DNA from 3 places in the Psychrobacillus sp. FSL K6-1464 genome. Region 2 is predicted to be linked to each of the others. Evidence: riboswitches for the same ligand, from Rfam matches in the RefSeq annotation. Region 2 holds a riboswitch; each other region holds the start of a gene.
The links. A riboswitch is a leader RNA that binds a small molecule or an ion and turns the genes downstream of it on or off. The one in region 2 is predicted to bind cobalamin.
Positions count from the first base shown of each region.

Region 1: another riboswitch for cobalamin. It lies ahead of MKX39_RS02945 (ABC transporter substrate-binding protein); the one in region 2 lies ahead of MKX39_RS01080 (ribonucleoside-diphosphate reductase subunit alpha).
Region 3: another riboswitch for cobalamin. It lies ahead of MKX39_RS17285 (hypothetical protein); the one in region 2 lies ahead of MKX39_RS01080 (ribonucleoside-diphosphate reductase subunit alpha).

Region 1 is NZ_JBBOOP010000001.1:592,014-594,287, reverse strand. Features, by position in the region: gene MKX39_RS02950 (FecCD family ABC transporter permease) at 1-153, opposite strand, end outside; gene MKX39_RS02945 (ABC transporter substrate-binding protein) at 158-1,111, opposite strand; cobalamin riboswitch at 1,234-1,374, opposite strand; gene argS (arginine--tRNA ligase) at 1,823-2,274, opposite strand, start outside.
Region 2 is NZ_JBBOOP010000001.1:205,485-207,758, reverse strand. Features, by position in the region: gene MKX39_RS01080 (ribonucleoside-diphosphate reductase subunit alpha) at 1-1,133, opposite strand, end outside; cobalamin riboswitch at 1,327-1,504, opposite strand; gene MKX39_RS01075 (general stress protein) at 1,681-2,118, opposite strand.
Region 3 is NZ_JBBOOP010000001.1:3,406,616-3,408,889, forward strand. Features, by position in the region: gene MKX39_RS17280 (ABC transporter substrate-binding protein) at 1-890, opposite strand, end outside; gene MKX39_RS17285 (hypothetical protein) at 895-1,434, opposite strand; cobalamin riboswitch at 1,604-1,791, opposite strand; gene MKX39_RS17290 (VanZ family protein) at 1,885-2,274, shown strand, end outside.

The DNA of each region.
Region 1 (2,274 bases), 390 kb from region 2:
TCGCGGCATACGAATCTTCCAAACGATATTGGTCGCTATCGCATCGGCCCCCGTATCCCATAACGTTTGGATCGGCACCTTCACAGAACCGACCGATACACCAAGCCAAATTGCTAACAAAAGCACAAAAATGGACATGATGTAACCGATCATTGATTTACTCACTAAAAGCCTCCGGATAGATTGCTTTCGCAACTTCTTCTAATCCTTCCACTAAACGTGGACCTTGTCTGCTCGTCGTGTCTTCATTTACTTGTATCACTGCATCATTTTGAATAGCAGTAACTGTATCAAATCCATCACGTTGTTTCACTTGTTCTACAATACCTTCTACGTAATCGTATGTGATAAGCATTACATCTGGGTTACGACTTACAATTTCTTCGGGATCAATTTTTACCCAACCTTCTTGATCCTCCATAATATTTGTAGCATTCAACATATTTAATATCTCTTGCATGAACGTTCCATTCCCTGTTGTATAAATTTCTGGAACATCCGAAGTCTCAACAAATACAGTTTTCTTCGATTCTACTTTTTGTACTTTTTGTTGGATATCTTCTACTTTTACTTTCATGTCTTCTACAATTTTTTGGGCTTCTTTAAGTTTCCCAGTAGCTCGACCCATTTCTTCAATAGTTGTATATGTTTCAGCAAAATCCTTAGCGTCACTCACCACATACACCAAAATATTCGAATCACGTAGTTGTTGCAGTCCAGCTTCCGCCATTCCTACAATCGATTCATGCGCAAACACAATGTCCGGATCTAACGAAAGGATTTTTTCCACATTGAACTCCATGCCACCGATTTTTTCTTTCTCTAATGCCTCTTCTGGATAGCTTTCAAAATCGTTTACCCCTATAATTTCCTCATTCAACCCAAGTGCAAATAAGATCTCTGTATTACTAGGAATCATGGAGATGATTTTCTCCGGAGCTGCCTCTAACGTAACTTCTTCTCCAACGGCATCCGTCAATGTCATTGGGAATTCTATATTTTCACTGGCCGACTGCTCCGTCTCAGTACTTTCTACCTTTTTCGTTTCTTCCTGTGCGCATCCAACTAATAAAAGTACCGCCATTACAGCGATTAACCATCGTTTTTTCATTTTACATTCCTCCTAATTTAGACAATAAAAAATCTCCCATCCTATGATGAGAGATAGATAGGTATAAACCTGCGCGAAGTCACAACGAGCCAGATTTACACCAAACCTATCCTCGTAGGTAACGGGTGCAAAGCATATAGGCAGGTTTTCTGACTCGTGATATGTTCTATCACTTACAGTGGCGGGACCGTGCTGGACTTTAACCAGCTTCCCTTTTAACTCCAGCAATCCATTGCGAGAGCACCTCTATGCATTAAATTATTCATATTGCTTTGCCTTCATTATACCTTATTTTGTATACCTGTCGACTTCGTTTTGAGGAAAGCGTTGTCTGACCTTTTTACTGGTGGATAGTGGGAGACTCTCTCTTACATGACGATGTTGCTCTCGTATAGATTGAAATCTCTCTCGTATAGATCATTAGCTCTCTCATATAGATGGGTCAATCTCGTATAGGACAGATACACTCTCGTGTAGGCTTCGATTACTCTCGTATAGATGCTCATCTCTCTCTTATAAGTGGTTACTTGCGTTCGATTGTTGTTTACTCACTCTCAGCCGACTTTTACTGGCGCTTAAGTTGGAAATACTACTTGCCGACGTGCCCTGTTTATTTGCTGTTGGAGGCTATGAGGATATTTTCTCCAAATTTACTCTCTTTATTCGAAGCAGAATTACAAAAACCCTCGACCGAAGTCGAGGGTTTGCTATTTACATTTGTTCCGGAGCAGATACACCTAGTAAACGTAAGGCATTTGCAATTGTTTCTCGCGCAGCAGTTACTAGTGCCAGACGAGCTTCTGTTTGAGGAAGATTATCCGCATTTAATACTTTGTCTGCGTTATAGAAGCTATGGAAAGTCGTTGCTAGTTCTTGGATATAGATTGCAATACGGTGAGGAGCACGAAGTTTTGCAGCATCTGCAACTATCTGTGGGAAGTCACCAATTTTTTTAAGTAAGTCTAATTCTTTTTCACTTTGCAATAATTCAAGTGAATCAGTCGACACTTTCATTCCTTGCGTTTCTGCTGAACGTAAAATCGAACAAATACGTGCGTGTGCATATTGCGCGTAGAATACTGGGTTTTCATTGGATTGAGAAACAGCTAAGTCTAAATCGAAATCCATATGTGAGTCACCTGAACGCATACCGAAGAAATAAC
Region 2 (2,274 bases):
TTTTGGCGGAATGATCCATCGCCACGTTTTTCATCATAAAAGTCCTCCAAAGAATAGCCTTTAAGCTGACGAACTTCATGAGGGTCAAATAAATGCCATTCCTCTCTAGCATCGACTTTCTCCATGAATAAATCGGGCAAACATACACCAGTAAAAATATCGTGCGCTCGTAGTCGTTCATCACCGTTATTTAAACGTAAATCTAAAAATGTAAATATATCTTTATGCCAAACATCTAAATACACAGCTACTGCCCCTTGGCGTTGCCCAAGCTGATCAACACTTACTGCTGTATTATTAAGTTGTTTAATCCAAGGAAGCACACCACTGGAAGCACCAACAAAACCTCTAATAGAAGATCCACGGCTACGCACTTTGCCCATATACACACCTATACCCCCGCCAAATTTGGATAGGGTTGCAACGTCCGTATTGCTATCGTAGATTCCTTGAAGGCTATCGTCTACCGTATCGATAAAGCAGCTAGAGAGCTGTCCATGAGGCTTACCTGCATTAGATAGTGTTGGTGTTGCTACTGTCATATATAGGTTGCTCATCGCCCAATAGGATTCTTTTACTTTCTCTAAACGATTTTCTTGCTCATCCTTCATCAGTGTCATTGCAATAATAAGCCAACGTTCCTGAGGCAGTTCGACTATTGTTTTATCAAAGTCCTTCGCTACATATCGATCTAATAGTGTTTTTAGACCGATATAAGTAAATAAATAATCTCTTTCCTGTACGAGGATTTCAGATAGCTGCTCTAGTTCTTGTAGTGAGTATGCTTGTTTAAGACGTTTATCGTAAATGCCTTTATCACTTAACAGTTGAACATTACTAGCAAACTTTGTGTACACTGCATCCACAGTTGTGTTTCTTCTCTCAGCTACTTGTTCATACACCTGCGCTAAATGAACTCTTGCTGCTACAAAGGTCCAGTACGTTTCTTGTTCATCTAGAAAACTTAATGCTTCTAGTGACATTGACTTCGACCAAGCAGCTATTGTACCTTCCGGGTGTTTTTGCATCCATCTTTCATGTGTTTTTATAAGAGGAGTAATTTTTTCCTCCCCAAATTCTTTTGTTAGATTATGTAGGACTTCTTGTTTCGTTGTGTTTGAGATGATTGTCATTTGAATTCCTCCTATTTTTTAAACGGTTACAGTTATGTGGCACTTCCCTCCAAACCACAAAACAAAAAAAGCGATGACACAGCCATCTTCGGCTGAGACATCGCTCAAAATTAAAAGTGTAGGATACAACAAGACATATCAATCATTCGAGATAGAGGCCTTCGCTCCCACCTCTCAACCCCCGAAGAAAGTGTTGCTTACCGATGAAAAGGCAGGTCTACTGGCTCGTGTTTCATCCTTCTGTTGTCCTTCCCACGATCACTCGCAGTGGCTATTCAACAGTCGTCCACACTTACAGTTGCGGGGACAGCTTCGGCATTTTACCGAATTCCCTTTTAAACCATAAAGGTACCTTTTCATCGTTAACATACTATATATTGTGTTTAGTTCATTTATATAATCTAACATATTGTGTTTAACTGAGCAACTCCTAATTCAAGCTGTCAATTCTCTAGGGGAACTAATACATCAAGTGATTCAGCGATTTTTAGCTAAAATCACTTGATATTATTTTTGCAAACATTACTTTTGACCACTCAATCGACCCTCACTCTTTAGGGTGAAGAAATACCAGGATTTTACCATCCTGTGCTTCATTCGAATAGAGTTCAGCTTCATTATCTGGAACTCCAATTTCCATAAGAGCATGTTTTAATCCTCCAGAACCAGAGTTGGCTCCTACTACTGCTCCGCCAATTGTTGTAATAATTGGACCTGCAGCCAACACAGCACCAAACCCTGGGATTAATATAGTGGATAACCCTGCTATCACCCCTGCTATTCCAATTGCTCCTCCAGTTACAGCTCCAACAATTGCTCCATCCTTTGTGGAGGGTTTTAATTCCTGTGCGATTTCAGATGTTTCATTTATATTTTTAGCAATAACTGAAATTTCTTCGGTTGTATAGCCCTTCGCTTTTAAATCTTCCACAACTTCAGCTGCTTGTTGTTCATTTTCGTATACGCCAACAATATGATTCTTCATTAAAAATTACCTCCTGATTGCTTTTCCTATGTATTCTTTACCCGATCTTTAGTTCTTCTAGACACCTTAAAGCTTCAATCCCTATATAATTTAAGTGAACACGTTCACAATCTTTTATTTCAACATAAATAACCAGTAGTAGGGACAATCATTATC
Region 3 (2,274 bases), 3.2 Mb from region 2:
ATACGAGGCCCTGGTCGAGAAATAACGTCACCATCTACTAAAAAGACTGAATCGTTTTGTACGGCTTGTATTTTGTCCCACCCTGCACGAGATTTAATCTCTCCAGGTGCATCATCTAAATAATTTGCAGTTGTTAAAATAATTTCTGGGTTTTTGACCGTAACATCTTCCTCTGACACACTGATCCAACCTTCTTGATCGCTAAATACATTGTCGACCGATGCTGCTGCTAAAATTTCTTGTTGGAATGTTTTACTACCAGTTGTATAAATATCTGGAGATGGGCTAATTTCATAATATACCTTTTTTAATGGAGTAGCAGATTTTACTCTTTCTTGAACTCCTTGAATAGTATCCTGAATAGAAGAAATAACTTCTTGCCCTTTTTCTTCAATGCCCATTACAGTAGCCAATTGCTCGATATCTTCGTATACATCTTCAAAAGAAGTTGCAGACTCAATTACAAAGACTTTTAATCCGGCATCTTCCAGAAGTTGCAATGCTTCTTCTTGGCCAATTGTATACGCTATTACTACATCTGGGTTCAGTTCTGTAATTCTTTCCGCATTAAATGCAACTGAATCCGATACTCGCTCTATTTCGAGTGCTTTTGCAGGATATGTATCATAATCTGTTGCTCCTACAATTTTATCTCCTACACCTAAAGCAAAAAGAATCTCTGTATTGCTCGGTTGAAGAGAAACAATCGTTTCGGGTACTTCTTCGAATGTAATTTCATTTCCTACATCATCAGTTACTGTGTATTCTTTTACTTCTTCTACTACTTCCTCTTGTTTTTCCACAGTTGTCTTCTCTTCCGCAGAACACCCTACAAGCAAGAATGAAAATAGCAGCACCGACAACCAATTAAATAAATAATTTTTCTTCATAGTATTATTCCTCCAGTTGTTTCTTTTTTCTCATTGGATATGATTTACTGACAAATTGAATTTCTTCCACTCCATGATGTTTGTTCACATAAACTGCCATCACAAACAACACATTTGCTAATAACTGTGCATAGTCAAACAAAATCTCAGGAATTTCTCTTTCTAACGAAACTTTATGAAGAGCTCTAACTGACTTTTTTGCTTCACTTCTACAAACATGTAATTCACAAGTCGCAGTCGTACCCTGTGGTAGTACAAATATATCTACTCTACCTTTTACTTCCTCTACATAGAAATCGTACATATCACTTAGAACTTGTAAATCGTCTTCTGAAATGGCTATCTTCCCTCGAACAGACCCGTTTAAATGGTAAGCCATTGGTGCCAAATACATCAGATCCTCATAAATCTTTGGTATATCCTTTGTTAAAGAAGCTGCTAATCCAATACGAGTAGTCAACGAATCTGTACGGATTTCAAAATCTACAGTAGAAGGTGTTTCACGCATAAACGGATAGCAAATATAGCGAATATCTTTTTTCATTACTTCTCCTCCTTTCCTTTTATTGGTGAATTTTCAAGCATATAATACTTTGTTAGTTAACAGCACAAAAAAAACGCCACCCAAATAAGGGCGGCGTGATACCTATTTAACGATAAAAAAACAGAAAAATAGAAACGTGCCGTACAATCCCTTAACTTCCGAAGAGTATCTATACGTTCAAGAAAAGGCTGGTCTCCTGGCTTATGCATCAATTTACTCTAAGAACCTTCCCATTGACTAGTCAACAGTGGTATTTTTCTTATTTCATCAGCATTTACAGTTGCGGAAACAGCTTCGGATTTTAACCGAATTCCCAAATTAAGCTAACAAGTTAGCACCTTTTCCCTGCGAAAATTATTCACTTACTATTAGTTTATCATAGCCAACTCCCTAGCAGGCACAATAATTTTCATGCATGTAAACTCACCAGTTTTGTGCTAATGTCAGTATATGAAAAAACTTATCCCGCTTTTAATATTACTTGTTATTGTATTTTTGGCATCAGGGCAGCCAGCTGAACAGCAATCTATGCAGGATGTCTTAAAAGCATGGCTTCCTAACAAACCATTAGAATCTTTTCTTCGTATTTTTGAAGTTCCATACTGGGGCATTCTCGTTTCTGTGGAAGAGCGTGGCTACTATGCTTTTGTAGAATTTTTGATAAGAAAAGGTACCCATTTTGTTTATTTTGGAATCATTGCTTTAGCCATTTATATTGCGTTACCTCCATTTAAGTATCTTAAAATTACAACAGTTGTGATCACTATGCTTCTTGCTGTTGCCGATGAATTTCGACAATCGTTTACAAGTGGTCGTACAGCTTCTCTTCAAGATGTCTTG